4 regions of the Streptomyces sp. NPDC037054 genome follow, and region 1 is predicted to be linked to each of the others. Evidence: riboswitches for the same ligand, from Rfam matches in the RefSeq annotation. Region 1 holds a riboswitch; each other region holds the start of a gene.
The links. Region 1 has a riboswitch for cyclic di-AMP ahead of ACZ7D7_RS03150 (C40 family peptidase). Riboswitches for the same ligand answer to the same signal wherever they lie in the genome.

Region 1 (7,589 bases):
TCCACAGGTTCTTCGGGCGGCGGGACTCGTTGCGCTCGATGACCGCGTTGGCGGCGCTCAGGATCGTCTGCGTGGAGCGGTAGTTCTGCTCCAGCAGGATCGTCGTCGCGTCGGGGTAGTCCTCCTCGAACTGGAGGATGTTGCGGATGGTCGCGCCGCGGAAGGCGTAGATCGACTGGTCGGCGTCGCCGACGACGCAGAGTTCGGCGGGGCCGAGGTCGTCGGGGCCGGGGGGTACGTCCTCGTCGTGCGCGCCGGTGCCGACGAGTTCACGGACGAGGGCGTACTGGGCGTGGTTGGTGTCCTGGTACTCGTCGACCAGGACGTGCCGGAAGCGGCGGCGGTAGTGCTCGGCGACGTCCGGGAAGGCGCGCAGCAGGTTGACCGTCGTCATGATCAGGTCGTCGAAGTCGAGCGCGTTGGCCTCGCGCAGGCGCGACTGGTACAGCGCGTACGCCTGGGCGAGAGTTTTCTCGAAACCGTCGGCGGCCTGGGCGGCGAAGTCCTCCTCGTCGATCAGCTCGTTCTTCAAGTTGCTGATCTTGGCGCTGAAGGACTTGGGCGGGTAGCGCTTGGGGTCGAGGTCCAGGTCGCGGCAGACCAGGGCCATCAGACGCTTGGAGTCGGCGGCGTCGTAGATCGAGAACGACGACGTGAAGCCGAGCTTCTTGCTCTCGCGGCGCAGGATGCGCACGCACGCGCTGTGGAACGTCATCACCCACATCGCGTTCGCGCGCGGGCCGACGAGCTGCTCGACGCGCTCCTTCATCTCACCGGCGGCCTTGTTGGTGAAGGTGATCGCGAGGATCTGGCCGGGGTGGACGCCCCGCTCGGCGAGGAGGTGGGCGATGCGGTGCGTGAGCACGCGCGTCTTGCCGGAGCCGGCGCCGGCCACGATGAGCAGGGGGGAGCCGGAGTGCACGACGGCCGCGCGCTGGTTGTCGTTCAGCCCTTCGAGCAGCGCCGCCGCGTCGATCACCGGGCGGGGGGCGCCGTCCCGGTAGTGGGTGTCGCGGTCCGGGGGCAGGTCGAACTTCCCGCCGAACAGGTCGTCCGGAACCGGTTCCGGTACGTGGTCGTCCTCGGGGGGCGGCGGGGGCTCTTCCTCGTGGGCCCTCGGGGCCTGGAGGCTCGCCAGGAAACTGTCGTCAAAGAGGCTGCTCATCGCTCTACGAGTCTAGGGCGCCCCACTGACAGCCCGCCGCCACCTCGAGAACATCACACGGTTCGCACCGGACGGGCGGACCGGGACTCAGAAGTTGAGGATCTTCCAGAGCTGGCCGCCCGGCGTCTTCTTGCCCTCCATGACGGTGCCGTCACGGTCCGCGACGGACCAGGCGGAGACGTAGAGCTTGCCGTCGTGCGGGTCGATGGCGAGGCCGGCCGGGAACGGCACCTTCACGTTCGTGCGCCGCTCGTGGGCGCGCGCGTCCTTCACACGCGCGTCCTTCGTGTGGGCGCCCTTCGTGTGGGCGCCCTTCGCGTAGTGCGAGACCTTCGTCACGACGCCGCCGAACAGCTGGCTGACGTAGAGGTCGCCCTTGCGGTTGACGGCGACGCCGGTGATCGGGCCGAAGCCGGACTTCCAGTCGAGGATCTTGCCGGTGCGGACGTCGACGCGCCACACGCGCGCGGTGGGCTTGTCGGTGAGGCCGTTCAGCTCGCCGACGTAGAGCTTGCCGTCGGGGCCGAGGGCGAGGGAGGTGGGGACGGCCTCACGCCCGTCGTGGTCGGGGAAGACCGTGAAGGGGCGGGCCTTGCCGGACTTCGAGACCTCGACGAGGTCGTTCCCGGCGGCGTCGGCGACGATCTTGCGCCCGTCGGGCAGGGCGAGCACGGCGTACGGGTTGGACTCGACGGACGTCTTGTGCGGGTTGTGCCGCAGCTCGACGGCGGTGATGTCGGCGGCGATCCTCGCCTTGCCGTGCTTGATCTTCAGCAGTTTGCCGAGGGTGTTCCAGGGCGGGGTGGTGGGGACGCCGGAGCCGGGCGGGGCGTAGGTCTCGACGGCCCACAGGCGGCCGTGCAGGGCGGAGACGCCGTCGACGCCCGTGGCGAAGCCGCCGTCCGGCTGCGCGATGGACGGGAGCCCCTTCACCACCCGGTGGTGCTTCCACGCGCCCTTGTGCCAGTGCACCTTGGTGACGGCGGAGGTCAGGCCGATGCACATCTCGCCCTCGGGTCCCTGGCCGATGCACTTCTTGCCGCCCCGTCCCGCCTCGGCGACGTACAGGTTCCCGTGGTCGTACGAGAGCTGCCGGGGGTTGTCGAGACCGGTCGCGACGACCTTGACGACCGGCTTGCCGGCCGTACGTCCTCCGTCGGCGCCGGCCGTACGTCCTCCGTCGGCGCCGGCGGGTGCGACGCCCGCGCAGACGGCGAGCGCGACGCCCGTGGCGACGACGAGCGCGGCTCGCGTTCTGGGTTTTCTCATGCCGTACATGCCCTACCTCTCTCAGCGGCCACGGCACCGCACCGTGGCTGGCTGGAAAGTAGCGACCCGGAACGGGATAAGCGCCTTGTAACGTTCAAACCACGTCCGAACCCGCCCAAATCCCTCCAGATAGACCACTGCGCGCAAATCCTCCCGATAGACCACTCCACGCAAGGCCCTGACCGAAGGTCACGAAAATGTATCGGGCATATCACCCACCAACCTTCACAGGCACCACACGGGTTGGCTACCGTGCCGGGCAGGCCGCACGACCCCCACCGGCGAAGGTCGCCGGGCCGCGCGGCCTCCGCCGAGTCCGGCGCGCCCGAACGGCGTCCGGAGCCGGGGACCCACCGACCTTGGGGTGAATCGGCCGAGCTCCCTCGTGAGCCGGCCGTAGGGCACACCTTCCGACCCAACCGCCCGAACCCGACAGCTAACTCGGTAGGCGGAACACGGAAGGAGTCGCCTCCCTTGGCGTCGCACCGCAAGCCACGTCCCGCCCAGGCGCGCGTCGCGGGCATACGGACCCCCGCCCTCGCCACGGCGGCCCTCACGTCCGTGGCACTGCTGTCCCAGACGGCCAACGCCGCGCCCGCAGACGACCGACCGAGCCTCGAAGAGGTCGAGAAGAAGGTCGACGACCTCTACCGCCAGGCGGAGTCCGCGACCGAGAAGTACAACTCGGCCAAGGAGAAGACCGCCAAGCAGCGCAAGCAGGTCGACACCCTCCTGGACGACATCGCCAAGCGCACCCAGGAACTCAACGAGGCCCGCGAGGAGCTCGGCTCCTACGCCGCCGCCCAGTACCGCACCGGCGCCGGCGTCCCCGACACCGCGACCTTCCTGCTCGCGGACACACCGCAGGACTTCTTCGACCGCTCCCAGCTGATGGACCGGCTCACCGGCCGACAGAAGGAAGCGGTCGACGCGTACTTCACGCAGCAGTCCGCGACGATGAAGAAGCGTCAGGAGGCCACCAAGAGCCTGGAGACGCTCACCGACTCGCAGACCGACCTGAGGACGGCGAAGGCGACCGTCCAGAAGAAGCTCTCCGAGGCGCGCGAGCTGCTGTCCGAGCTGACCGCCGAGGAGAAGGCGCGGCTCGCGGCGATCGAGAAGAAGAAGCAGGAGGAGGCCGCCCGCAAGGCCGCCGAACTGGCCCGCCAGCAGGAGGAGGCCGCCCGCGAGGCCCGCGAGAAGGCCGCGGCGGCCGAGGCGGCGGAGCAGGAGCAGGAGAGCGGCTCCACCGGCGGTTCGACGGGCGGCTCCACGGAGACCGGCACCGGCGGCTCGGACTCGTCCACGACCGACCCGACGTACGCGAGCAAGGGCGAGAAGGCCGTCTCCTTCGCCCGCGCCCAGATCGGCAAGCCGTACGTCTGGGGCGCCACCGGCCCCGACTCCTACGACTGCTCGGGCCTGACGCAGGACGCCTGGCAGGCCGCGGGCGTCAGCATCCCGCGCACCACGTGGGACCAGGTCAACGCCGGCACGACGGTCCCCGTCTCCCAGGCGCAGCCCGGCGACCTCGTCTTCTTCTACGACGACCTCAGCCACGTCGGCATCTACATCGGCAACGGCATGATGATCCACGCGCCGAAGCCGGGCACGTACGTCCGCGAGGAGTCGATCTTCTACGACGGCGAGTCGTCGATCCACAGCGTGGTGCGGCCGGCCTGAGCCGCCGACCGCGTCACCGGATCCCCAGGACTCAGGTCCACAGGACGGCGATGAAGATGTTCGCCGTGGTCAGAAGGCCGACGAGACCGAAGAGGCTCTTGTCGGCCTTCTCCTCGTCGCGCTTCACGTAGACCAGGCCGAGGATCACGATCAGCAGGGCCAGCTTCACGCCGATCTTGATGTTGTCGACGGTCTGGTCGTCGGCCTGGTTGAGGCCGACCAGGACCATGCCGGTGACCAGCATCGTGACGGCGCCGTGCAGCATGGCGGGGGTGAAGCGGGCGGTGCCCGCCCCCATGGCCTTCATCTGAGTGAGGAAGCCGCCGAGCAGGGCGGCGATGCCGATGATGTGCAGGCCGACGAAGAGATGGATGAGTACGTCCATGGTCCCGGAGCCTAGCCGGGGCGTCGCGAGGGCCATGGGCGGCCCCGGCGGCACAGCCTCGCTGAAGGACTCCATAACACCGCGCCGCGCCCTCCCGCCGCCGAATCGGGCGGATCGGTCACGGCGCTGCGGGAAGTCGACCGTGGCGGAACGGTACTGCGGTCGGTTCCGGGCACGGAACGATCCCCTCCCACCAGTTCCGTGCAACGCCCGGCCCGGACCGCGCAACCGCGCCTAGCGTCCTGTCCCAGGTGACCGGCGCTCCACAGGCCGCCCGGCGGGGGCGGCGGCCGGACACCTCCTCCAGAAAGTCCGGCGGCGGCACGCTCCCCCCTTACGGGCCGCCGCCGGACGCGGAACCCGCCCCCGCGGCGGGCGGCGAAAGGACGTGGATTCCGAGGTGGCAGCGCATCGCAAGCCCCGAAAACGCGCGCCGGGCGGCGGCAGATCCCGTACGGCGGCCACGATCGCCCTCGCGGGCGCGGCGACGGCGACGGTCCTCGACGGGACCGGGCACGCCGAGCCGCGGCCGACGCCGGCGAAGGTCAGGGCGGAGGTGGACCGGCTGTACCGGGAGGCGGAGGTCGCCACCGAGAAGTACAACGGCGCGAAGGAGAAGGCGGAGGCGGCCGAACGGCGGCTCGGGGACCTGCGGGACGAGGCGGCGCGCAAGCAGGACCGGGTCAACGAGACGCGGGAGGCGCTGGGTTCGGCCGCGGCGGCCCAGTACCGCGCGGGCGGACTGGACCCGGCGCTGCAACTGGCCCTCTCCGCCGACCCGGACCGCTACCTCGACGGGGCGGAGTTCGTGGACCGGGTGGGCGTCCGGCAGCGGGCGGAACTCGCCCGGATGCGCGAGCAGGTGCGCGAGGTGGAGAAGCTGCGCGGCGCGGCGCGCGTCGAACTGGCGTCGCTCAAGTCCCGTCAGGCGGACCAGAACCGCCACCGCAGGACCGTCACCGGCAAGCTGTCCGAGGCGCGCCGCCTCCTGGCCCGCCTCACGGCGGAGGAACGGGCCCGCAGGACACTGGCCCCGCAACGGGCGTCACGTTCCTCGGCACCGACGGCGCCAGCGGCGGGCGAACAGGCCGCCACACCGGCGTCCGCACCGGCGCGCGCGGCCAACTCCCGCGCGGCGGCGGCCATCGCGTACGCCTACGGCAAGATCGGCGCCCCCTACGTCTGGGGCGCGACCGGCCCGAACGCCTTCGACTGCTCGGGCCTGACCCAGGCGGCGTACCGCGCGGCGGGCATCTCCCTGCCCCGCACGACGTACACCCAGATCAACGCGGGCCGCCGCGTCTCCCGCGCCGAACTGGCCCCGGGCGACCTGGTCTTCTTCTACTCGGGCCTGAGCCACGTGGGCCTCTACATCGGCAACGGCAAAATGATCCACGCCCCGAACCCGTCGTCCACGGTCCGGGTGTCCCCGATCAGCGAAATGCCGTTCGCGGGGGCGACGCGGGTGGTGTGACCAGCCTCGGCGAACGGATCGAGGTACGCAGGTGAGCGGTCCGGGCGTGCACGGCGGCGGGATCCATGCGTGTCGGCTCCTTCCGTAGGCCGGTTCCCGCGCCCGCGGCGGCGTTGGTGTCGCGGCAGGCTCGGCAGAGGCCGCCGGGGAGGGCTTCGGGGCGGCCGGGGACGCCGCAGTCCGTGCACTCCATGAGCAAGCGACGCGGCTGTACGGCCGGGATTTCCGGCACCGGAGGCATCTTGTCCACGAGTCTGCGCCGGACGAACGCCCGTGGTGAGTGGACCTGTTCGGGCAGCCCGGCGACGAGGATCCGCAGAAGCTGATCCGGACTCACGTCACGGGCAAGCCAGTCCGCGGCCAGCGGCTCCAGCGCGGCGCAGTCGTCGGACGACAGCGCGAGACGCGGGTCGCTGAGGCCGAGCCGGGCGAGGGTGAGGTGGGCGGTGGAAGGGGTGGAAACGTGCGGCCTCGGAGAGGGTACGACGGCAGCCGGGGCGGGGGATTCGACGGCGGTGTCCTTGAGTTCCGCGGCGGGCGCAGCAGTCAGGTCGGCTCCGGCATCCGCCGCGTCGCCGTCGAGGAATCGCGCCCACCAGTCGTCCTGCCGGGCGATCCGTGACCAAAAGGTCCGGAAGACCCACCGGGTGCCGTGAGTGACCCCGTCGGTGGGCTCCACACGGCACCGTACGCGCCGCAGGTGGCCGGCCCTGCCCAGCGCGTTCAACGCGGACCGTACGGCCTGCTGACCGTAGAGCGGCTGGGCCTTGGCGATCGTCTTGGCGTCCATCGCGGCGTTGTCGCAGAGCCGGTCGAGGAGACTCGCGAGGTACGCCTCACGGGGCGGGAGATGAGTGAAGTCGCCGGGCCGGGAGGGCGACTGACCGGGGACGGAGCGCTTGCCGTACCCGGGTTTGGCCATGGGATGGGCTGCGTGTGCAGGAGGGGCAGCGATACAGTTTTCGTAAGCCACGAGATCGCCTTTTCCGATCTTGGGGTGAGACCCCGGCGGGTGTTGGCGCACCCGACCGGGGTTGTTTCGTTGCTGCGCACGCTAGAGGGTGACGACACGCCGTCGCAACCCGATCACGAATAGTCATCCTGCCTGGCAGAGCGGCGAGGGAAGGGTGGGTGGTGGGTTGAACCCAGCCACCCATTCCTTACAAAAGAGGCTCGAATCCCGAACCGCGAAGCTCGGAGCTCAGGCCCCGGCGCGAAGATGCCCGACGAAGGTGTCCCAGGCGCCCCCGGCGACGGCGAAGGTCGGACCGACGTCCCCGAGCTTCGAGTCCCGGACGTGGACGGCGTGGGGGCAGGGGGCGACTTCGAGGCATTCGCCGCCTTGGTCGTCGCTGTAGCTGGACTTGCGCCAGGCGTAGGCGACCTCTAGGCATGCGCCGCCTTGGGAGTCGCTGTAGCTGGACTTGAACCAATCCAACGGTTCCGTCATAGCTCCTCTGCCGCCTTCCTGATGAACGCCGCCGACTCCTCAACTCCGAACGCCTGCATGCGGATCATGCCATGCACCTGGGCCAGATCACTGACCTTGTCGCCACCTGTGTGCAGCACGCTTGCCTCCGGCCCTTCGACGTATGCGAAACGCTCGTGGTCAA
Region 2 (7,589 bases), on a different contig from region 1:
GGCCCGCATACCCGCTCAAGGTCACCGTCAGCGGGTCGGGCGACCTCGACCCGGCGGCCAACTTCTGGCACACCGGCGGCGACAAGGTCCTCTACTCCACCGACGAGGGCGCCGGCCGGGCCCGGCGGCTCGGCATCGCCGCCGACGTCGTCCCGCTCGGCCCGTCCCTCGACTGGCGCGCGCTGCTGGAGCACCTGCACGACGTGCGCGGCGTCGGGCGGCTCATGGTCGAGGGCGGCGGCACCGTCCACACCCAGCTCCTCCAGCAGGGCCTCGCCGACGAACTCCAGCTCGTCGTCGCCCCGCTGTTCGTCGGCGACCCGGGCGCGCCCCGCATGTTCGGGCCCGGCGGCTACCAGGGCGGCCGGCTGCGGCTCGTGGAGACCCGGCGCCTGGAGGACGTCGTCCTGCTCCGCTACGAGCCCACCGCGCCCGGCACGGGCGCCGTGCCGTCCGCCGCCGACCGGCACCGGCTCGCCCTGGCCTGCGACCTGGCGGCGCTGTGCCCGCCGTCGGCGACCGCGTTCAGCGTCGGGGCCGTGGTGGTCGCCGCCGACGGGACCGAACTCGCGCGCGGGCACTCGCGGGAGGCCGGTGACCCCGTCGTGCACGCCGAGGAGGCCGCCCTCGCCAAGCTCGACCCCGCCGATCCGAGGCTCGCCTCCGCGACGGTCTACAGCAGCCTCGAACCCTGCGCCCGCCGCGCCTCCCGGCCCCGGCCCTGCGCCCGCCTGATCCTCGACGCCGGGGTCCGCCGTGTGGTGACCGCCTGGCGGGAGCCGGACACCTTCGTCACGGGCGCCGACGGCAGCGGCGTGCTGGCGGCGGCGGGCGTCGACGTCGTCGTGCTGCCCGAGTACGAGGAGCGGGCCACGGCGCCCAACCGGCATCTGCTGGACCCGCCCGCCTGACGGCACGCCGTGGCCGACTCCCTTCGGCCCATCAGATCCTGCGCCCCGCATGCCACCGCGTCACGCTGCCAGTGAACCGGCACGCGCGGTGACGCGGAGGGAGTCGTGATGGGGTCAGTGAGGTCGAAGGGGCGAAGGGGGCCGGGGGAGTCCACGAGGCCGGCCGGGCGGGGGCGTTCCGTGAGCCGCGGCGGCGAATCCGTCGGACCGGCGGCGCGGCGGCGTCGTACGGCCGCACTCCTCGCCCTTCCCCTCGCCGCCGCCCTCCTCGCCTCCTGCGGGACCGAGGGGCCGGATGGCCGGGCCATGGCGCGCACCCTGCCCGCCGACGCCGACTTCACGCACCCCGGCGTCCTCGTCGGCAAGGACCAGCTGACCGCCGTACGGGAGAACGTGACCGCGGGCAGGCAGCCGTGGCTGAAGGCCTACCTCGGCATGCGGGACAGCAAGTACGGCTCCTACAAGTACCGTCCCCGGCCCCACGAGACGGTCACCTGCGCCGCCGGCGGGACGCCCGGCCGCGGATGCGCCGAGGAGCGCGCCGACGCCATCGCCGCGTACACGCAGGCCCTGCTGTTCACGGTCACCGGCAAGCGGCAGCACGCCGTCAAGGCCAGGGAGATCATGGACGCCTGGTCCGGCAGGCTGAAGGGGCACGGCATCCAGGACGCCGGGTGGGCCGCCACCACGTGGGCGCGGGCCGCGGAGATCGTGCGGCACACGCCGGGCGCGGGCTGGCCCGCCGAGCGGGTCCGGCGCTTCGAGGACATGCTGCGCAGCGTCCACCTGCCCGCCGTCAGCCGGAACCCCCCGCGGGGCGGCGGCAGTCAGGACCTCGTGATGACCGACGCGCAGCTCTCGATCGCCGTGTTCCTGGAGGACCGCAAGGCCTTCGACCGGGCCCTGACGCGGTTCCGGGCGCGCGTGCCCGCCTACTTCTCCGGGCAGAAGGGCGTGACGCGGGACACCTGCCGCGGCCTCGGGCAGGTCGGCCGTGGCATCGCCGCCACCTCCCACATCGCCGAGACCGCCTGGCACCAGGGCGTCGACCTGTACGACGAGGTCAAGGACCGGCTGACGGCCGCGCTCGCGCTGCACGCACGTCAGCAGCTCGGCGAGCGCGTGGCCGCCGGGCCGTGCGGCGAGCGGGCCGGCGGCGGGGGCAGGAACGGCGGCGCCGGGAGGGCGGGCGGTTCCCTGGGGCCCGGTCTGGAGGTCGCCCTGCACCACCTGGAGGACCGGCTCGGCGGTTCCGTCCCGGCGGCGCACCGGCTCGCGGCCGGGACGGCGCGGTCCGCCGCGACGGACCATCTGTCCGTGGCCTGGGAGAACCTGACCCACGCCGCGAAGCCGGGCGAGAAGCCCGCCGGACAGCCATGATGCGGGCCCGCAAACAAACCGTGGTGCTGAGGGCTCCGCGGATGACGTACACTGGAGTCACAACGACGCGGGGTGGAGCAGCTCGGTAGCTCGCTGGGCTCATAACCCAGAGGTCGCAGGTTCAAATCCTGTCCCCGCTACTGAAGGTCAAGGGCCGGAATCCGAAAGGGTTCCGGCCCTCGGTGTTTCCGCCCGCGGCCTTCGGTGTTTTCCGCCCACGACGCCCACGCTCCGTGACGGACTCGTCCCCCTCCGATAACAACTGACACACCATCAGTTTCCGAGATGTGTTTACGCTGCGTGCGCAAGGTGTGTGCGGGGTGGTCAACTCGCCCGTTTTTCACCGGTCGTGACAGGTACGTCCGCGCGGAAATCGTTAATGATCAAGAGGAACAGCTTGGAATCCGCGCCCCGCGTCTATTAACGTTCGATAACGCAGCGCGGTCGTCCCAGCCGTCACAGAAGGCGGCTCCGTGCTCACGCGCCGAATCCCGCGAGGGAACCGGGGAACCACCACCCTGGGGTGAATCGCGCGTAGGTCCTCGTGGCAGCATGACGGATATACGCGCGTAGGAGACCTTCCTGCTCCGAACCCGTCAGCTAACCCGGTAGGCGGAGAAGGAAGGAAAGGAGTACGCCCACGTGGCGTCCAACCGGCCTGCCCCTGAGGCCCCGTTCGTGCCGAGCCAGCGCACCGCAGACACCTTCGGCTACGGCGAATACCGCAGCGACGAGGGCCCGTTCGAGGAGTGGAACCCCACCGAGGAGTCCATCCGCCCGGTACGCGGCAGGCATCGCGTCGCCAAGCAGCGCGGCGGCGGGCTCGCCCGCAGCTCCACGGTTCTCGGCGTCGGCGTCATAGCCGCCGTCGGCGCGGGCGGCATGGCCACCGCGCAGACCGGCAAGCCGCCGGTGTCGATCTCCATGCCGGACCTCCCCAACGTGGGTTCCCTGATCTCGGACGACGACACCTCCGAGGGCACCGCCAATCCGCTCAGCGGCGTGGGCGTCGCCTCGGCCGCCACCGCCGACCAGAGCACCGCCGACGCCGGCGAGGCGCTGCGGGCCCGGATCATGGCGCAGGCCGAGCAGCAGCAGAGCCAGGCCGAGGACAAGGCCGCCGAGGCCGCCGCCGAAGCCGCCGCGAAGGCCGCTGCCGAGGCGGCCGCCAAGGCGGAGAAGGAGGCCGAGGAGAAGGCCGCCGCCGCCAAGGCGAAGGCCGAGGAGGAGGCCCGCAAGAAGGCCGAGGCCGAGCGGCTCGCCGAACTGGCCCGCCAGTACACGCTGCCGACCTCCTCGTACACCGTCAGCTCCGTCTTCGGGCAGGCCGGCGCGATGTGGTCCTCCGGGTACCACACCGGCGCCGACTTCGCCGCGCCCACCGGCACGCTCCTCAAGGCGGTCCACACGGGCACCATCACCGAGGCGGGCTGGGCCGGCTCCTACGGCTACCGCACCATCCTCACCCTCGAGGACGGCACGGAGATCTGGTACTGCCACCAGTCGTCGATCAGCGTCAGCGTCGGCCAGAAGGTCACCACCGGAGACGTCATCGGCCGCGTCGGCGCCACCGGCAACGTCACCGGGGCCCACCTCCACATGGAGGTCCACCCGGACGGTGCCGACGGCGGCATCGACCCGCTGGCGTGGCTGCGCAGCAAGGGTCTCAACCCCTGACGTGGGATTCCTCCTCACGCACGACTGACGTGGAGTTCCCGCACGACTGACGTGGGGTTCCCCGCACGTATGACGCGGGGTGCCCCCACGCGTCTCTGACGCGGAGCTCCCCGACGCACGTCCCTCCCGACCCCGGCGGTCCTGGCGGCAACCCCCCGACGTCAGGGCTGCCGGTCACGCGTGCCCGCGCGGCGTTCGCGTGGCGTTGCGCGATCTTTGCGGGCGGTGCGGAATGGGCGCCCCCGCAACGGCCGTTGACGTACGGCATGACTACTCTTCGCAAGCTCGGCTCGTCCGACCTCGAAGTCTTCCCCCTCGCCCTCGGCGGCAACGTCTTCGGCTGGACCGCCGACGAGACGGCGTCCTTCGCCGTCCTCGACGCCTACACGGAGGCGGGCGGTAACTTCGTCGACACCGCCGACTCCTACTCGGCGTGGGCCGACGGCAACAGCGGCGGCGAGTCCGAGACCATCATCGGCAAGTGGCTCAAGGCCCGCGGCAACCGCTCCGACGTCGTCGTCGCCACCAAGGTCAGCCAGCACCCCGACTACCAGGGCCTGACCGCCGCCAACATCAAGGCCGCCGCCGACGCCTCCCTGCGCCGCCTCGGCACCGACCACATCGACCTCTACTACACGCACTTCGACAAGCCCGAGGTGCCGGTCGAGGAGATCGTCGGCGCCCTGGACGAGCTGGTGCGGGCCGGGAAGGTCCGGCACATCGCCGCCTCCAACATCACGCCCGAGCGGCTGCGGGCCTCCCTGGAGTTCTCCGACCGCGAGGGCCTCGCCCGCTATGTGGCACTCCAGCCCCACTACAACCTGGTCTCCCGCGACACCTACGAGGGCGGCCTGCGCGACCTCGCCGAGCGGGCCGGCCTCGCCGCCGTGCCGTACTACGCGCTGGCCTCCGGCTTCCTGACCGGCAAGTACCGGCCCGGCACGACCGTGGACAGCCCGCGCGCGGGCGGCGCCGCCAAGCACCTCGAGACCGAGCGCGGGCGCCGGGTGCTCGCCGCCCTCGACGAGGTCGCCGCCGCGCACGACGCGCCGGTCGCCACCGTGGCGCTGGCCTGGCTCGCCGCGCAGCCGACCGTCGCCGCCCCGATCGCCTCCGCCCGCACGGTGGAACAGCTCCCGGACCTGCTGGGGGTGGCGGAGCTGACCCTCACCGACGACGAGGTGACGCGGCTGACACGGGCGTCGGAGTAACGCCCGGCGCCGGTGCGGCCGGTGCGGTCCCTATGACTGGTACGGGTTGTACGCGGGATACGGCGCGGCCTGGCCATACGCGGCCTGGCCATACGCGGCCTGGCCGTACGCGGCCTGGCCGTAGGCCGCCTGTCCAGGCGCGGGGTGTCCGTGCGCGGGGTGTCCGTGCGGGGGCTGTCCGTATGCCGGCTGGCCGTACGCGGGTTGGCCGTATGCCGGTTGGCCGTACGGGGGCTGCCCGTGGCGCGTCTGCCCGTGGCCCGTCTGTCCGTAGGCCGTCTGCCCGTGGGCGGCCTGGCCGTACGGGGTGGGGCCGTGGGGCGGCGGGCCGTGCGTCGGCCAGGGCGTCACGTACGGCGTCGGCGGCAGGTGGACCGGGATCGGCGGCGCCGTGACCCGGGCGGCGTGCTCCAGGGCCGGGCGTGCGGCGTCCCGGCGGGCCCACAGCTCGTTCAGCAGCTCCCGCTCCCGGTTCACGAAGCCCGCGCCGGCCTTGCCCTGCCGCCCGCGGTGCCGCAGGAACGCCAGCGACGTCGCGTACGCCTCGTACTGGGCGACCTCCCGCGCCGCCGCCTTCCCGGCGTGCTTGCGCGCGTACTTCCGCGCGATCCGGCGGGCCCGCATCGAGCCCAGCGCGAACGGCTCCGGCGGCGTCAGCCAGCCCGCGACCGCGTAGGCCGGCAGCTCGGTCCGCACGGTGCGCAGCTCCCGCTGCCGCGTCCAGATCACCAGCCACGTCAGAAGCCCGAACGCGGGCACCATGAACGCGGCGTACACGGCGATGAACCCGAACTGCCCGAACGTGGTGGAGCCGTTCCAGAACGCGTGCATGCCCATCGCGAGCAGCAGCCCGGCCAGCGGCGGCGCCACGCGCCGCGGCATCCGCCGGTCGCCCGACAGCGCGGTCATGCCGAAGCCGATGCCGGTGAGGACCGTGAACAGCGGGTGCGCGAAGGGCGACATGACGATGCGGACGAAGAAGGTCGCCGCGGTGACGGAGGCGAGGCCGCTGTCGCCGGTGAGCTGGTCGGTTCCGAACGCGGTGCCGAGATAGAGGATGTTCTCGGTGAACGCGAAGCCGGTGGCGGTGACCCCGGCTATCACCACGCCGTCGAGGATGCCGGTGAAGTCCCGTCTGCGGAACAGGAAGACGAGGAGGACGGCGGCGGCCTTGGCGCTCTCCTCGACGACCGGCGCTATCACGGTCGCCCCGAGGGTGTCGGCGCCGGACGGGTCAGCGGTCGCCGTCGCTATCCATTGGGTCGCGAAGCTGTTGGCGACGATCGCTATCAGCGCCGCCGCGCAGGCGCCCCAGGCGAACGCGAACACCAGGTTCCGCCAGGGGCCGGGCTCGACCCGGTCGAGCCAGCGGAACGCGGCTATGAGCAGCGGCACCGGCAGGACGGCGAGGCCGAGGCCGACCAGGAAGCCCTCCGTGCCGGTCTGTTCGCGGACCAGGGCGAGGATGACGAGTCCGGATATGGCGAGGAGCGCGCTCAGCGCGCCGTACCGCACCCACCTGCGCTGCCACCAGTGCGCGTGCCGCAGGGTGCCGTCGGTGGGAGCGCTGGGCGGCGCCGGGTACGGGGGACAGGTGGCCACGGCAAGGACCCTAACGAGTCGAGGGCGACGCCCGCCGGACGAGACGGGCTCAGGCGTCGGCGGGGAGTCGGTCTTCGTGCTGTACGCGACGGAAGAGCAGGTCGTTCACGACATGTCCCTTGTCCAGTCCCTGGCCCTCGAAACGGGTCAGCGGCCGGAACTCGGGGCGGGGCGCGAAACCGCCATCGGGCCGGGTGTTCTCGAAGTCGGGGTGCGCGGTGAGCACCTCCAGCATCTGCTCCGCGTACGGCTCCCAGTCGGTGGCGCAGTGCACGATCCCGCCGGGCCTGATGCGGGACGCGGCCAGCGTCAGGAACTCCGGCTGGATCAGGCGCCGCTTGTGGTGCCGCTTCTTCGGCCAGGGGTCGGGGAAGTAGACGCGCAGCCCGGCGAGGGAGCCGGGGGCGAGCATCTCGCGGAGCAGGATGATCGCGTCGCCGTTGCCGACCCGGACGTTGGTCGTGCCGTTCTGGTCGGCGAGGTTGAGCAGGTTGCCCTGGCCGGGGGTGTGGACGTCCACGGCGAGGATGTTGGTGTCCGGGTCGGCGGCGGCCATCCGCGCCGTGGCCTCGCCCATGCCGAAGCCGATCTCCAGGACGACGGGGTTGTCGTTGCCGAACAGCTCGGCGAGGTCGATGACGGCGCGCCCGTCGATGTCCAGGCCCCACTTGGGCCACAGCCGCTGCAGGGCGTCCGCCTGGCCGGCGGTGACGCGGCTGCGGCGCGGCTGGAAGCTCCGGATCCGCCGCTCGAAGTGCGAACCGGCGGGGTCGGCCTTCGGCCCGTCCGGGAACCGGGGCTCGCCCTT
Region 3 (7,589 bases), on a different contig from region 1:
GGCACCGCGGCCCGCTCGGCGTGCGTGGAGCGCAGCAGCCAGTCCGTGATCTCCCGGACGCGCTCGCGCGAGACCCGGGAGTGGTGGATCGCCGCCGAGTCGTACTCCGGCAGGTCCTGCGCGATCGCCGAGATCGTCGTGACCGAGCCGGCCAGCCCGACCAGCGTGCGCGCCTCGCGCAGCGGCACCGTCTCCTCGGCCAGGTCGAGGGCCGCCACGATGTCGGCCCGCATCGCCGCGATCTGCTCCCCGGTCGGCGGGTCGGCCACCGCCCCGTCCGTCACCAGGTGCCGCTCGGTCATCCGGACGCAGCCGACGTCGACGGAGCGGGCGGCGCGCACGTGGTCGTCGCCGACGACGAACTCGGTCGAGCCGCCGCCGATGTCCACGACGAGGAACGGGCGGTGCAGGTCCTCGCGTCCCGCCAGCTCCTTGGTCGCGCCGGTGAAGGAGAACTCGGCCTCCTGGTCGCCGGTGACGACCTCGGGCTCGACGCCGAGGATGTCCAGCACGCCCCGCACGAAGTCGTCGCGGTTCTCGGCGTCGCGGGACGCGGACGTGGCGACGAAGCGCAGCCGCTCGGCGCCGTGCTCCTTGATGATCTCCGCGTAGTCGCGGCAGGCGGCGAAGGTCCGCTCCAGCGCCTCGGGGGCGAGCCGCCCGGTGCGGTCGACGCCCTGGCCGAGGCGGACGATGGTCATGCGGCGGTCGAGGTCGACCAGCTCGCCGGTGGCCGGGTCGCAGTCGGCCACCAGCAGGCGGATGGAGTTCGTACCGCAGTCGATCGCGGCGACCCTGGTCACCGGGCGTCCCCCTCCGTCGTCTCAGCCGTCGGCGTCACACAGGTGCCCTTGCGCCACCACTCCGGCAGCATCGCGAGGGCCTCGTCGCCCAGCGGGTTCACGCCGGGGCCGGCCGCGAGGGAGTGCGCGACGAGGACGTGCAGGCACTTCACGCGGTCCGGCATGCCGCCGGCGCTGGGGAAGTTCCTCAGCTCCTCGATCTCGTCGCGGCGCCGGACGTAGTCCTCGTGCGCGGCCCGGTAGGCGGCGGCCAGCTCCGGGTCGGCGGCCAGCCGCTCCGTCATCTCCTTCATCACGCCGTTCGCCTCCAGCGTGCCGATCGCCGAGTTCGCCTTCGGGCACGTCAGGTAGTACAGCGTCGGGAAGGGCGTGCCGTCGGGCAGGCGGGGCGCCGTCTCCACGACGTCGGGCTGCCCGCAGGGGCAGCGGTGCGCGATGGCCCGCAGGCCGCGCGGCGGCCGCCCGAGCTGCTGCTTGAAGGCCTCGACGTCCGCGTCGGAGGGCTCGGTGCGCGGGGTGGAGGGCGGGGGCGTTTCCATACCTGTCTTTCTCGACCTGTCTCGTTCGCTGTTCACTGGGCGGCGACGTCGCCGTTCACTCGGCGGCGTCGGACTTGTCGACCCCGTCCCAGATGTTCGAGTACCAGGGGCGGTCGGCCCGTCCCTGGTCGGCGCGGGACTGCCGGGCGGCGTCCGGGTCGACGACGACGTAGCCGGTCTCCCCGGGCATGACGTAGTGCAGCCGCTGCCGGATCTGCTGTTCCGCGTACGCGTCGTCCTGCCAGCGGGCCTTGAGGTCGCGCAGTTTCTCGACGCGCTCCTTCGCCTGCTGCTTCTGCCGTTCGAGGTCGGCGATCTCGGCGCGCTGGGAGACGTACTGCCGCATCGGGTAGGCCAGGGCCACGATCAGTGAGCAGACCACCAGGGCGAGCAGCGCGGCCCGGCCGGTCAGCCGGGAGCGGCGGGCCTGGCGCCGGGTCTGCGAGCGGTAGACCCGCGCCGCGGTCTGCTCCCCGAGCAGCTTGAGCCTGGTCGTGGTGGAGAACCGGTCCCGGTCCTTCACGGCCATGTGTCTCCCCGCCTCCCGTTTCCCACGCGCGTACGTCCCCGCACACGGTACGGGACCGGGTACGGGGACGTACGTACGACGCTGCCTCTACGGCCGGGTCGGCCGCGTGGGCCGGGTCAGCCCTTGAAGCGCGGGAAGGCGCTGCGGCCGGCGTACACCGCGGCGTCGTCGAGGATCTCCTCGATGCGCAGCAGCTGGTTGTACTTGGCGACGCGCTCGGAGCGGGCCGGGGCGCCGGTCTTGATCTGGCCGCAGTTGGTGGCGACGGCCAGGTCGGCGATGGTGACGTCCTCGGTCTCGCCGGAGCGGTGGGACATCATGCACTTGAAGCCGTTGCGCTGGGCCAGCTCGACGGCGTCCAGGGTCTCGGTGAGCGAACCGATCTGGTTCACCTTCACGAGCAGCGCGTTGGCCGCGCCGTCCTCGATGCCGCGGGCCAGGCGCTCCGGGTTGGTGACGAACAGGTCGTCGCCGACGAGCTGGACCTTGTCGCCCAGCTTCTCGGTGATGGTCTGCCAGCCGGCCCAGTCGTCCTCGAACAGCGGGTCCTCGATGGAGACCAGCGGGTACGCGTCGACCAGCTCGGCGTAGTACTCGGTCATCTCGGCGGCGGAGCGCTCCTTGCCCTCGAAGAGGTAGGAGCCGTCCTTGTAGAACTCGGACGCGGCGACGTCGAGCGCCAGGGCGATCTGGGAGCCGGGGGTGTAGCCGGCCTCCTTGACGGCTTCGAGGATGAGGTCGAGGGCCTCGCGGTTGGAGCCGAGGTTCGGGGCGAAGCCGCCCTCGTCGCCGAGGCCGGTGGCCAGGCCCTTGCTCTTCAGCACCTTCTTGAGGGTGTGGTAGACCTCGGTGCCCCAGCGCAGCGCCTCGGAGAAGGACTCCGCGCCGATGGGGGCGATCATGAACTCCTGGATGTCCACGTTGGAGTCGGCGTGCGAGCCGCCGTTCAGGATGTTCATCATCGGCACCGGCAGCAGGTGCGCGTTCGGGCCGCCCAGGTAGCGGAACAGCGGCAGGTCACTGGCCTCGGAGGCGGCGTGGGCGACGGCGAGCGAGACGCCGAGGATGGCGTTGGCGCCCAGCGAGCCCTTGTTGTCGGTGGCGTCCAGGTCGAACATCGCCTGGTCGATCAGGCGCTGCTCGGTGGCGTCGTAGCCGACCAGCTCCGGGCCGATCTGCTCGATGACGGCCAGGACGGCCTTCTCGACGCCCTTGCCCTGGTAGCGGTTGGGGTCGCCGTCGCGGAGCTCGATGGCCTCGAAGGCGCCCGTCGAGGCGCCGGACGGGACGGCGGCACGACCCGTGCTGCCGTCGTCGAGGCCGACCTCGACCTCGACCGTGGGGTTGCCTCGGGAGTCCAGGATTTCCCGGGCTACGACGACGTCGATGGACGGCACGAGCATCTCCTTCTTGGGATGTGACGCTGGAAGTGCGGGGCACGGGGGCCGTGGGCGGCCTTGGTGTGCCTTGCGACTAGAGCCTAACCGCCCCCGGGCCGTCGGCCAGCCGACCGACCGTCCCGTGGACAGACAGACGGTACCCATTGTTCACCGTCGGAACAAAGGGGGTGGCGGATGAAGAGTGGGGAAAGAGCCGACGACACGCGGCCCGGACACGCATGACCCCGCCCCGGTGCGTACGGGGGAAGGACGCACCGGGGCGGGGGGTTCACGAGGGTCCGGGCTGCGAACCGCGTGTCGGTTCAGGTGTCACTTCAGGTGCAGCTGCTGACCCGGGTAGATGAGGTCGGCTTCCTCGACGATGTCCTTGTTCAGCTCGAACAGCTTCGCCCAGCCGCCCTTGACGTCGTGCTCCTCGGCGATGGAGCTGAGGGTGTCGCCCTTGACGACCTTGTACTCGCCGTCGCCCTTCTTGACCTTCTTGCCGGTCGGGGTGGTGACGGTCTTCTTCGCGGCCGGACGCTCCTGCGAGCGGGAGGCGGGCTGCTCGGCGGAGCGGTCGGTGGTGGCGGTGTCGCCGCCCGCGCTCTGGCCGGAGCCGGAGCCCGAGTCGGACGAGGAGGAGCTGCCGCCGCCGTACGGCGTGTTGGACAGGCCGGTGCCGCAGACCGGCCAGGCGCCCTTGCCCTGACCCGCGAGAACCTTCTCGGCTATCTCGATCTGCTGCTCCTTGGTGGCCTGGTCGGCGGTGGACGCGTACTGCGTGCCGCCGTAGCCGGCCCAGGTGGAGGCGGAGAACTGCAGACCGCCGTAGTAGCCGTTGCCGGTGTTGATGGACCAGTTGCCGCCGGACTCGCACTGGGCGACGGCGTCCCACTCGGAGGCGGTGGCGGCGGAGGCGGTGCCGGACGCCATCAGCGGGGCGGCGACGGCGGCGCCGGTGACGCCGGCGATGGCGATGGCGCGAGTGGCCTTGGACGGACGACGGTGCTTGCCCTTGCCGGAAAACAGCATGGTTGGATCCCCTCACCGACGCCTGCGAGGTGAGCTGTCGGGTTCGGGCCGGTTGAGTTGCCCGGCCGCGCGGCACCTCTCGATGCGCGCGGCTTCACCCCAAGCCGGTCCAGCTCAACTGCTGGGCCCGGCACTTACCTTGGGTCCCCCGCTCCTGCCTACGGCGCTTGACGCGACGACTGTTACCGGGCCGCCACTGGCAGGATTCGGCGTTGCGGCGGCCGGTGCCCGCGATGGCGAGCGGCCTTGACCGTAGACACGCGCGCCGCCGAATTTCAAAGACGATCAGGGCTTCTGAGACCTATCTCTCACTGCATTTAAACCGGACATTCCACGGCGAACCGTGACGTGAACTACCGCTGCTTTTCGACCGATTCGCCCTGCACCGCAAGCTTCTGACCGGGCAGGATCAGGTCCGGGTCGGCGCCGATCGCTTCCTGGTTCGCGGTGTAGAGCTCGCGCCACCCGCCGCGGAGGTCGAGGGAGTCGGCGATGGCCCAGAGGTTGTCTCCGGTGCGGACGGTGTAGGTGCCGTCGCCGGCGTCGCGGGCGGCTGCCGCGTCGCGTGAGGCGTGGCGGCCGGAGGAGCCGTCCTCGCGGCCGTCGGCGGCGCTCTCCTCGGCGCTCGGGCCGCGGTGGCGGCCGGTGCCGGTCCCGCCGGTCTCCGTGCCCTCCGAAGCGCCGTCGCCCTGCTCGGACTTGTCCGAGTCGTCCTGCTTGGTGGAGTCGGCGGACTCGCTGGGGGCGGGGCTCGCACCCGTGTCGCCGGAATCGCCGGATTCGTCCGAGGAGTCCGAGGGGGTGGTGCCGTCGGACGGGTCCGAGGAAGGTGTCGAACCGGAGTCCGGCCCGCTCGACCCGTCCGAGGAGCCGGACGAGTCGGAGGAATCGGAGGTGTCGGTCGAGTCGGGCGACTCGGACACGCCGGTGTCCACGTCGGCGTCGCCGCCGTCGCCGTCGAGGCCCGCGAGCAGCCCGCAGGTCGGCCAGGCGTGGGCGCCCCTGTCGGCGAGGATCCGCTCGGCCACGGCTATCTGCTGCGAGCGGCTGGCCTGGTCGGCGCTGGAGGCGAAGTCGAGCCCGCCGTACGCCTCCCAGTCCTCCTGGGTCAACTGGAGCCCGCCGTAGTACCCGTTGCCGGTGTTCTGGCTCCACGAGCCGCCGGTCTCGCATTCCGCGACCCGGTCCCACGAGGCGCCGTCGGCCGCGCTCGCGCCGGTCGCGCCGAGCAGCGGGATGGCGATGGCGGAGCCGGTCACTCCGGCCGCGACAAGGAGAGCCGGAGCCTGGCGGGGGCGACGGTGACGACCGTTCCCGGAGAGCATGCGGGGGCCTTTCGCGAGACAGCAGTGAACGGCGCGGCGAGTGGGACTCGGCGCCACGCTGATCCGGAAACGTATAGGCATTCGATCAGCCGTCACAAGTTCATGCCGCGCAGATCACGTTAAGATCACAGCTCTGACGGTGTGTCACCTTTGCCGGGGTCGCGGTCCGGGGTCGGCCGGGCACCCTCGGGTGTGAACTCGACGGGCAGGGTGCGCAGTCCGCGCATGATGAGACCGCCGCGCCACCTCAACTGGTCGGGATCCACGGCCAGTCGCAGGTCGGGCAGGCGGGTGAGGAGCGTGGCGAGCGCGGTCTGTCCCTCCAGCCGGGCGAGGGGCGCTCCGAGGCAGTAGTGGATCCCGTGCCCGTATCCGAGGTGCTGGTTGTCCTTGCGGCCGAGGTCGAGGACGTCCGGGTCGGCGAACCGCTCCGGGTCCCGGTCGGCGGCGGCCAGCACGACGAGGACGGGGTCGCCGGGCGCGATGTCCTGGCCGCCGAGGGAGAGCGGTTCGGTGGCGAACCGCCAGGTGGCCAGCTCCACCGGGCCGTCGTAGCGCAGGAGTTCCTCCACGCCGGTTTCGAGCAGGTCGCGTTCGCCGGCGGCGAGGGAGTCCTGGAGGCGGGTGCGCTGCCCGGGGTGGGTGAGGAGGGCGTAGGTGCCGTTGCCGATGAGGTTGACGGTGGTCTCGAAGCCGGCGAACAGCAGGATGAACGCCATCGCCGCCGCCTCGTTCTCCGTGAGGTGCTCGCCGTGGTCCGAGGCGCGGATCAGGCCGGAGATGAGGTCCTCACCGGGGGCCGGTTCGGCGGGCAGGGCGGCGCGCTTGCGGTGGATGAGGTCGGCGAGGTAGCCGCGCATCTTCTTCACGGAGCGGGCGACACCGCCGCGCGGGCCGCCGCCGTGCCGGATCATCATGCCCGCCCAGTCACGGAAGTCGTCCTGGTCCTCGCGGGGGACGCCGAGCAGGTCGCAGATGGCGTAAATGGGGAGCGGGAAGGCGAAGTCGTGGATGAGGTCGGCGGAGCCCTCGCGGGCGAAGCGGTCGATGAGCCGGTCGGTGAGCTCCTGCACGCGGGGCGTGAACTCCGCGACGCGGCGGGGGGTGAACGCCTTGCTGACCAGCCGCCGGAGCCTGGTGTGGTCCGGCGGGTCGATGTTGAGCAGATGCGTCATCAGCTCGGCCTTGCGCTCCCCGGGGATCCCGGTCTTGCCCTTGGCGTGCGCGGGTTCGTCGTGGTGCGCCGGGTTCTTGGACAGGCGCTGGTCGGCGAGGGCCTGCTTGGCGTCGGCGTAGCGGGTGACCAGCCAGGCCTCCACGCCGCTGGGCAGCCGGGTGCGGTGCACGGGGGCGTGCTCGCGCAGCCAGGCGTAGGCGGGGTAGGGGTCGGAGGCGAACTCCCAGGTGAAGAGTTCGGGGGCGGCGGGGCGGGAGTGGGGCTGGTTGGTCACGTGCTCGACCGTATCCGGGACGCCGGTCAGCGGTTCTCCGTGTCCCTGATGGCGTCGCGGTAGGCCCGGGCCGCCGCTCTCAGGGCCGCCTCCGGGTCGACGCCCTCCGCCTCCGCCCGGACCGCCAGGGCCAGCAGCTCGTAGCCGATGCCCTCGACGCGGGGCAGCGGCACGTCCAGGCCGGCCGTGCGGGCCCGGGAGGCCAGCTTGGCGGCGAGGGCCAGGCCGGGCTGGCCGAGGGGGATGCCCTCGGTGACGGAGGTGCGCCGCTTCTCGACCGCCTTGGTGCGCAGCCAGTGCTCCTTGACCTCCTCGGGGGTGGTCGCCGTCGCGTCCCCGAAGACATGCGGATGGCGGTGGACGAGCTTGGCGACGATCCCGCCCGCCACGTCGTCCACGGAGAACGGCGCCTCCGGGTCCTCCTCGGCGATGCGGGCGTGGAAGACGACCTGGAGCAGGACGTCGCCCAGTTCCTCGCGCAATTCGTCGCGGTCGCCCTCCTCGATCGCCTCGACCAGTTCGTACGCC
Region 4 (7,589 bases), on a different contig from region 1:
TGCGCTCGATCGCCGCACGCAGCCCCTGGGTCGTCGTACTGGTCTTGGCCATGCGCCCATCCTACGGGGGACCGCTGACTGCGAGGCACCGCTCGGGCCGGTCCGGATGGGTCCCCGCGCGGCTTCCCGGACGATGCGGCGGCGGCTCGGCGGTGGTGCCGCTCAGTACGCCGGGAGGGTACGGGGCCCCAGGTCGTCGCGGGCGGGGGGCGGGGCGAGGCGCACCGAGGCGGCCAGGACGCTGAGCCCCTGCTGAGCGACGACGACGGGCTCCAGAGTGACCGCGACGACCTCGGGATGGTCGTCCACCAGGCGAGACACTCTCAGTAGCAATTCCTGCAGCGCGGGTGTGTCGACCGGGGTGGAGCCGCGCCAGCCGAACAGGAGGGGTGCCGTCCGGATGGAGCGCACCAGGGACGTCGCCTCGCGGTCGGTGACCGGAATGAGCCGGTGTGCGGTGTCTCCGAGCAGTTGGGAGGCGGCTCCGGCGAGTCCGAAGGAGAGCACGGCGCCGGCCGCCGGGTCGATCACAGCCCGCACGACGGTGTCCACGCCGCGTGGCGCCATCCGCTGCACCACCGGGCGCAGCTCCTCCGGCGTGCCGAACAGCCCGGTCAACTCGGCGTACGCCCGGCGCAGTTGGTCCTCGTCGGTGAGGTCGAGGCGTACGCCGCCGAGGTCGGCGCGGTGCCTCAGGTGCGGGGCGGTGGCCTTGAGGGCGACCGGGTAACCGAGGGTGCGGGCTGCCTCGGCCGCGGCGTCGGGGGTGGGGGCGGGCAGGGCGCGGTGGACGTGGATGCCGTACTTGCCGAGCAGTTCGCAGGTGTCGTCCGTGCCGAGCGTGAAGCCCTGCGCACGCGCGAGGAGGCCGTCAATCTGTTCGGCGGCGCCCTTCTCGTCGATGTCGTCGAAGTCGGGCACCTTGCCGGGGTCGGCGGCGTCCCGCCGCCACTGCGCGTACCGGACGGCCTCGGCGAGGGCCCGCACCGCGCGCTCGGCGGCCGGGTAGGCGGGGATGAGGCGGGAGTCGGCGGGCGTGGGGGCGGGGGCCGTGGGCGTGGCCGGTGGTCCGCCGGGGGTGGTGGGTGCCGTGGGCGTGGTGGGCGGCGTGGGTCCCGTGGGCGCGACCGGTGGTCCGCCGGGGGTGGTGGGTGCCGTGGGTGTGACGCGCGTGGTGGGCGGCGTGGGCGTGGCCGGTGGCGCGGCTGGGGTGGCCGGGGGTGCGGACGGGGCGCCGCCCGGGGGGCCGGCGGCGGCCTGCGGTGCCGTGCTGGCCGCCGCCGAGAGGGCGCTCGCGAGGCCGCCCAGCTCCACGTGCACCACGAGCACCGGCTTGGACGGCACCGTCGCCGCGGCCGACCGCAGCGCCTCGGCGAGCGCCGCGTCCCCCGCGGAGTCCTCGCCGACCGTGGGGATCGCGGTCACGACGACCGCGTCGGAGGTGTCGTCGGCGAGCGCGCGGGACAGTGCCGCGTGGAAGTCACCGGGGCCGGCGCCGGTCGTCAGGTCCAGGGGCGGCTGCGGGCGCAGGCCCTCGGCGAGGCAGGCGTCGTAGGTCAGCAGGCCGAGCGATTCGGAGTTGCCGAGGATCGCCACGCGCGGGCCGGTCGGCAGGGGCTGCCGGGCGAGGAGCAGGCCGGCGTCGACCAGTTCGGTGATGGTGTCGACGCGGATCACGCCGGCCTGGCGCAGCAGCTCCGACACCGTGGCGTGCGGCAGCCGGGTCGCCCGGACGGCGTGTCCCGGCGGGGCCGCGCCGCCGTGCCGGGCGCCCTGGACGACGACGAGCGGTTTGGCCGCGGCCGTGCGCCGGGCGAGGCGGGTGAACTTGCGGGGGTTGCCGATCGACTCCAGGTACATCAGGGCGACGTCGGTGTCCGGGTCGTCGTACCAGTACTGGAGGACGTCGTTGCCCGAGACGTCGGCGCGGTTGCCGGAGGAGACGAACGTCGAGACGCCCGTGACGCCGGTGACGCCGCCGCCGCGGCGGTGCAGCCGGGAGAGCAGGGCGATGCCGATGGCGCCGGACTGGGCGAACAGGCCGATGCGGCCGGGCCTCGGCATCTCGGGGGCGAGGGAGGCGTTGAGGCGGACCCGGGCGGAGGTGTTGATGATGCCGAAGGCGTTCGGGCCGATGATCCGCATGCCGTACGTGCGCGCGTGGCGTACGAGTTCGCGCTGGCGCTCGCGGCCCTCGGGACCGCTCTCGGCGTATCCGGCGGAGACCACGACGAGTCCGCGCACGCCGTGCTCGCCGCACTCGGTGACGACCCGCGGCACGTGGTCGGCGGGCACGGCGACGACGGCGAGGTCGACCGGTTCGCCGATGTCGCCGACCGAGCGGTGGGCGAGGACGCCGTCGATCTCCTTCTGCCCTTCCGGCAGGGCCCGGTTCACGGCGTGCAGGCGGCCGGTGAAGCCGGCGTCCCGGATGTTGCCGAGGATGCTGCGGCCCACTCCGCCGGGGGTGCGGCCGACGCCGATGACGGCCACGGAGCCCGGCGTCAGCAGCCGTTGCACGGAGCGGGCCTCGGCGCGGTGTTCGCGCGCGTACTGCACGGCGAGGGAGCGGTCGGTCGGTTCGAGGTCGAACTCCAGGCGGACCACGCCGTCCTCGAAGCTGCGCTTCTGGGTGTAGCCCGCGTCCGTGAACACCTTGATCATTTTGGTGTTGGCGGGCAGCACCTCGGCGGCGAAGCGGCGGATGCCGCGCTCCCGGGCGACTGCCGCGATGTGTTCGAGCAGGGCGGAGGCGACGCCGCGGCCCTGGTGGGCGTCCTGCACGAGGAAGGCGACCTCGGCCTCGTCGGCGGGGGCCGAGGCGGGTGTGCCGTCGGTGCCGATGCGGTCGTAGCGTACGGTGGCGATGAACTCGCCGCCCACCGTGGCCGCGAGTCCCACCCGGTCCACGAAGTCGTGGTGCGTGAAGCGGTGGACGTCCTTCGCGGACAGGCGCGGGTAGGGCGCGAAGAAGCGGTAGTACTTCGACTCGTCGGAGACCTGCTCGTAGAAGCTCACCAGGCGCTCGGCGTCGTCGACGGTGATGGGCCGGACGCGCGCCGTGCCGCCGTCGCGCAGCACCACGTCCGCCTCCCAGTGGGCGGGGTACTCGTGCCGGTCCGACGAGGTCTGCATGGGCCCCAGAGTACGGCTCGCGTACGACAACGGCGCGAGGCAGTCTGTGGAGGAACAGCCGCCACGTCGAGGACGTGGACAATGACGGCACACCGGACCGAGGCCGCGGTCCGGAGCCGATGTGGGAAACTGGTCTAGACAACCCTGAACACCTGAAGGGCAGCATCACATGGCTGAGCGCCGCGTCAACGTCGGCTGGGCCGAGGGTCTCCACGCCCGCCCCGCCTCCATCTTCGTCCGAGCCGCCACGGCCGCAGGCGTCCCGGTGACGATCGCCAAGGCCGGGGGCGACCCCGTCAACGCGGCGTCCATGCTGGCCGTCCTCGGTCTCGGCGCCCAGGGCGGCGAGGAGATCGTGCTGGCGTCCGACGCCGAGGGCGCCGACGCCGCCCTCGACCGTCTGGCGAAGCTGGTCGCCGAGGGACTCGAGGAGCTTCCCGAGACCGTCTGAGCCACCGGGCGACGACAACGACGGAACCGCGCCCCCGCCTTTTCGGCGGGGCGCGGTTCTGTTGTTTTCCGCGGCGCGGATGCGGGCATGCGAAAGCAGCGCGACAGGGAATTCACGCCGCGCGAGAAAAAGGGCACGCCGAATAGCCCTCGCTGAATATCTCTTCTTTGTATACGGCGCTCGTGTTAATGCCGCAGGCTCGGTGTGTTTACGGAATGTTGCGAGTTCCTCACACGGTCCGGGCGCTCGCCCCGGGACCCGAACCGCAGCCGGTGCGCGGCGGCGGAGCGCTCGGTGTGCAGCGCGGTGACGGCACGCGCGCGCTCGCTGTCGCCGCGGGCCACGGCGTCGACGATCGCGCCGTGCTCCGCCCAGGAGTCCGCCGGGTTCGCGGACGCCTCCACCGCGTACATCCACGCGATCTTGTGGCGCAGCTGGGTCAGCATCGAGCCCAGCGCCTGGCTGCCGGCCGCCTGGGCGAGCGTCTCGTGGAACCAGCCGCCCAGGGAGCGCAGGTCGTCGCTGTTGCCGCGCCGGGCGCGCTCCTGGCCGAGCCGGACCAGGCCGCGCAGCACCTTCAGGTGGGCCTCGGTGCGCCGCTGGGCGGCCCGGGAGGCGCCGAGCGGCTCCAGCAGCAGCCGCATCTCCAGCAGGTCGGCGGCCTCCTGCTCGGTCGGTTCGGCCACGCACGCGCCCGCGTGCCGCCGGGTCACCACGAACCCCTCGGCCTCCAGGGTGCGCAGCGCCTCCCGGACGGGGACGCGTGAGACGCCGTAGCGGCGGGCGAGGAGTTCCTCGGTGAGCCGGCTGCCGCGCTCGTAGACACCCGCGACGATGTCGTCCCGGATCGCCGTGCACACCGAGTGCGCCGGAATACGCATGACCGACCTCCGCCTTAATCCCCGTGAAACGCCGACGATGGACGCGTGTTCCGTGACTCTATTGCAATGAGCCGGAATTTCCGACGGCAGGCAGAAATCCATGGACACTTTTTGCGTGCGGGGCGGCCCGAAACGCCGAAAGCCCCGGCCGGTGGGCCGGGGCCGGGCGGGAGACGTTCCCGGGCTTCGGTCGCGTCAGACGCCGACGCCGTGGGAGCGCAGGTAGGCGACGGGGTCGATGTCGGAGCCGTACTCCTGTGACATCCGGGCCTCGAAGTGCAGGTGCGCGCCGGTGACGTTGCCGGTCGCGCCGGACAGGCCGATCTGCGTGCCGGGCGTGACCTGCTGGCCGACCGAGACGCCGATGGACGACAGGTGGCCGTACTGGGTGTACGTGCCGTCGTTCATCCGGATGACGATCTGGTTGCCGTACGCGCCGCCCCAGCCGGCCTCGACGACGGTGCCCATGCCGACCGCACGGACGGGCGTGCCGCTCGCGGCGTGGAAGTCGACGCCGGTGTGGCTGCCGGAGGACCAGACGGCGCCGCCGCTCTTGTAGCCGGTGGAGACGTACGAACCGGCGATCGGCGAGACGTACGTGGTGAGGCGCTTGCGCTCGGCCTCGCGGGCGGCGCGCTCCTTGGCCTCGCGGGCCCGTTCGGCGGCCTCCTCGGCGGCCTGCGCGGCCCTCTCGCGGGCGGCCTCGGCGGCCTTGCGCTCCGCCTCCGCGACCTCGGCGGCGTGCTCCTGGGCCGCGACCTGGGCGTCGATCTGCTCGGCGATCGCGTCGCCGATGTCGACGACGGGGGTGAGACCGGTCTGCTCGGCGGCCGGTTCGGCGGCGAGCGCCGGGGCCGTGAGGGTGCCGACGACGCCGGTGGCGGCGAGGGCCGCCACACCCGCCGCGCGGGCGGTGGAGCGCTGTATGCGGCTGGGACGACGGTGCTTCCCGGTGGCGCGCGTGAACGCCATGTAGAGGCTTGTCCTTTCCTTCCCTCTCGCCTACCGGGTTAGCTGACGGGTTCGGAGCAGGAAGGTCTCCTACGGACCCCCTCGCGGCACGCGCGGGCGTCCGATTCACCCCAGGGACTGCGATGCGGGTCCCCGGCTCCCCTGGCTCGCGCCGTACGGGGACTCGGCGATGGCTGTCCGGTGCCGCGGGTGCGGCGCACTGCCTGACGGACAGCCCGGATGAACCTAAAGGGGACATCTTTCAATCCCCAAACGGATCCGGCCTTTTGTAGCGCATGCCACAGGGCAGACAGGCAGTCTCTCCCCCAATCCTCACCAATTCCGGCATACAGGGGCCCCGGTGGCGCTTCCGCCCCCGGGGCCCCTGGTTCACCCGTGGTTCTGACGGGCCGTCGGCGCGCGTCCTACTCCGCGGAGACCACGCTGACCGCGCCGATGCCTAGGGCCTCGACGGGCGCCTTGATCTGCGCCGCGTCGCCCACGAGGACGGTCACGAGCCGGTCGCCGGGGAAGGCGCTGACGACGGCCGCGGTGGCCTCCACGGTGCCGGTCGCGGCGAGCTGCCGGTACAGCGTGGCCTGGTAGTCGTCGGGCAGGTGCTGCTCGACCTGGTCGGCCAGCGTGCTCGCGACGGCCGCCGCCGTCTCGTACTTGAGCGGCGCGACACCCACCAGGTTCTGCACGGCGACGTCGCGTTCGGCGTCGGTGAGGCCCTGAGCGGCGAGCGTGCGCAGCACCGTCCACAGGTCCGCGAGGGCCGGCCCGGTGTTCGGGGTGTCGACGGAGCCGCTGATGGCGAGCATCGCGGCGCCCGAGCCGTCCGGGGCGGACCGCAGGACCTGCGCGAACGCCCGCACACCGTAGGTGTAGCCCTTCTCCTCGCGCAGGACGCGGTCCAGGCGGGAGGTGAGCGTGCCGCCCAGGCAGTACGTGCCGAGCACCTGCGCCGGCCACACGCGGTCGTGGCGGTCCGGGCCGACGCGGCCGATGAGCAGCTGCGTCTGGACGGCGCCGGGCCGGTCCACGATCACGACGCGGCCGGTGTCGTCGGCGGTCACCGGCGGCACCGGGCGGGCGGCGGCCGTGGAGCCGGTCCACGCGCCGAGCGTATCCGCGAGCAGGGCATCCAGGTCGGTGCCGGTGAGGTCGCCGACGACCACGGCCGTGGCGGTGGCGGGCCGGACGTGCCGCTCGTAGAAGGCGCGCACCGCCGCCGCGTCGACCGCGGCGACCGTGTCCTCGGTGCCCTGGCGAGGGCGCGACATGCGCGAGTCCGCCGGGAACAGCTCCTTGGACAGCTCCTTGGCGGCCCGCCGCGCCGGGTTGGCCAGCTCGTGCGGGATCTCGTCGAGGCGGTTGCGGACGAGCCGCTCGACCTCGCTGTCGGCGAACGCGGGCGCCCTGAGGGCGTCGGCGATCAGGCCGAGGCCCTTGGCCATGCGGGAGGCGGGCACCTCCAGGCTGAGGCGGACGCCGGGGTGGTCGGCGTGCGCGTCGAGCGTGGCGCCGCAGCGCTCCAGCTCGGCGGCGAACTCCTCGGCGGAGTGCTTGTCGGTGCCCTCGGAGAAGGCGCGCGCCATGATCGTGGCGACGCCGTCCAGGCCGGCGGGCTCGGCCTCCAGGGGCGCGTCCAGGAGGATCTCGACGGCGACGACCTGCTGGCCGGGGCGGTGGCAGCGGAGCACCGTGAGGCCGTTGTCGAGCGTGCCGCGCTCGGGCGCCGGGAACGCCCACGGCTTGGGCTCGCCGCCCTGCGGCTGGGGGTGGAAGTCCATGGGGGCCAGGTCGGTCACTTGGCCATCTCCTCGTTCTCGTCGGTGGCGTCGGAGGTGGCGTCGGAGCCGTCGGCGTCCGCTTCGGCTTCGGGCGCCGTCGGCTCGTAGACGAGCACCGCGCGGTTGTCGGGGCGCAGGCGGGCCTTGGCGACCTCCTGGACCTCCTCTGCGGTCACGTCGAGGACACGCTGCACGGCCGTCAGGGCGAGCTGCGGGTCGCCGAACAGGACCGCGTACCGGCACAGTTCGTCGGCGCGGCCCGCGACCGTGCCGAGGCGGTCCAGCCACTCGCGCTCCAACTGGGCCTGGGCGCGCTCCATTTCCTCGGCGGTGGGGCCCTCCTCGGCGAACCGGGCGAGCTCCTCGTCGATCGCG

Region 2: linked by a shared signal. The riboswitch ahead of ACZ7D7_RS21680 (M23 family metallopeptidase) and the one ahead of ACZ7D7_RS03150 (C40 family peptidase) in region 1 are both predicted to bind cyclic di-AMP.
Region 3: linked by a shared signal. The riboswitch ahead of ACZ7D7_RS15410 (transglycosylase family protein) and the one ahead of ACZ7D7_RS03150 (C40 family peptidase) in region 1 are both predicted to bind cyclic di-AMP.
Region 4: linked by a shared signal. The riboswitch ahead of ACZ7D7_RS25310 (M23 family metallopeptidase) and the one ahead of ACZ7D7_RS03150 (C40 family peptidase) in region 1 are both predicted to bind cyclic di-AMP.

The regions. Positions count from the first base shown of each region.
Region 1 is NZ_JBVJSJ010000001.1:700,383-707,971, forward strand. Features, by position in the region: gene pcrA (DNA helicase PcrA) at 1-1,165, opposite strand, end outside; gene ACZ7D7_RS03145 (ScyD/ScyE family protein) at 1,253-2,434, opposite strand; cyclic di-AMP (ydaO/yuaA leader) riboswitch at 2,733-2,900, shown strand; gene ACZ7D7_RS03150 (C40 family peptidase) at 2,909-4,117, shown strand; gene ACZ7D7_RS03155 (hypothetical protein) at 4,149-4,502, opposite strand; gene ACZ7D7_RS03160 (C40 family peptidase) at 4,903-5,976, shown strand; gene ACZ7D7_RS03165 (hypothetical protein) at 5,936-6,898, opposite strand; gene ACZ7D7_RS03170 (DUF397 domain-containing protein) at 7,178-7,426, opposite strand; gene ACZ7D7_RS03175 (helix-turn-helix domain-containing protein) at 7,423-7,589, opposite strand, start outside.
Region 2 is NZ_JBVJSJ010000008.1:354,431-362,019, forward strand. Features, by position in the region: gene ACZ7D7_RS21665 (dihydrofolate reductase family protein) at 1-911, shown strand, start outside; gene ACZ7D7_RS21670 (alginate lyase family protein) at 1,092-2,291, shown strand; tRNA gene ACZ7D7_RS21675 (tRNA-Met) at 2,358-2,431, shown strand; cyclic di-AMP (ydaO/yuaA leader) riboswitch at 2,764-2,921, shown strand; gene ACZ7D7_RS21680 (M23 family metallopeptidase) at 2,934-3,968, shown strand; gene ACZ7D7_RS21685 (aldo/keto reductase) at 4,235-5,179, shown strand; gene ACZ7D7_RS21690 (PrsW family intramembrane metalloprotease) at 5,210-6,781, opposite strand; gene trmB (tRNA (guanosine(46)-N7)-methyltransferase TrmB) at 6,831-7,589, opposite strand, start outside.
Region 3 is NZ_JBVJSJ010000005.1:432,186-439,774, reverse strand. Features, by position in the region: gene ACZ7D7_RS15430 (Ppx/GppA phosphatase family protein) at 1-803, opposite strand, end outside; gene ACZ7D7_RS15425 (DUF501 domain-containing protein) at 800-1,342, opposite strand; gene ACZ7D7_RS15420 (FtsB family cell division protein) at 1,398-1,871, opposite strand; gene eno (phosphopyruvate hydratase) at 1,988-3,268, opposite strand; gene ACZ7D7_RS15410 (transglycosylase family protein) at 3,581-4,285, opposite strand; cyclic di-AMP (ydaO/yuaA leader) riboswitch at 4,290-4,461, opposite strand; gene ACZ7D7_RS15405 (transglycosylase family protein) at 4,639-5,610, opposite strand; gene ACZ7D7_RS15400 (cytochrome P450 family protein) at 5,736-7,061, opposite strand; gene ACZ7D7_RS15395 (nucleoside triphosphate pyrophosphohydrolase) at 7,088-7,589, opposite strand, start outside.
Region 4 is NZ_JBVJSJ010000011.1:181,582-189,170, reverse strand. Features, by position in the region: gene ACZ7D7_RS25330 (DUF5998 family protein) at 1-52, opposite strand, end outside; gene ACZ7D7_RS25325 (bifunctional acetate--CoA ligase family protein/GNAT family N-acetyltransferase) at 163-3,135, opposite strand; gene ACZ7D7_RS25320 (HPr family phosphocarrier protein) at 3,305-3,586, shown strand; gene ACZ7D7_RS25315 (GntR family transcriptional regulator) at 3,772-4,467, opposite strand; gene ACZ7D7_RS25310 (M23 family metallopeptidase) at 4,663-5,439, opposite strand; cyclic di-AMP (ydaO/yuaA leader) riboswitch at 5,452-5,618, opposite strand; gene ACZ7D7_RS25305 (M16 family metallopeptidase) at 5,844-7,232, opposite strand; gene ACZ7D7_RS25300 (M16 family metallopeptidase) at 7,229-7,589, opposite strand, start outside.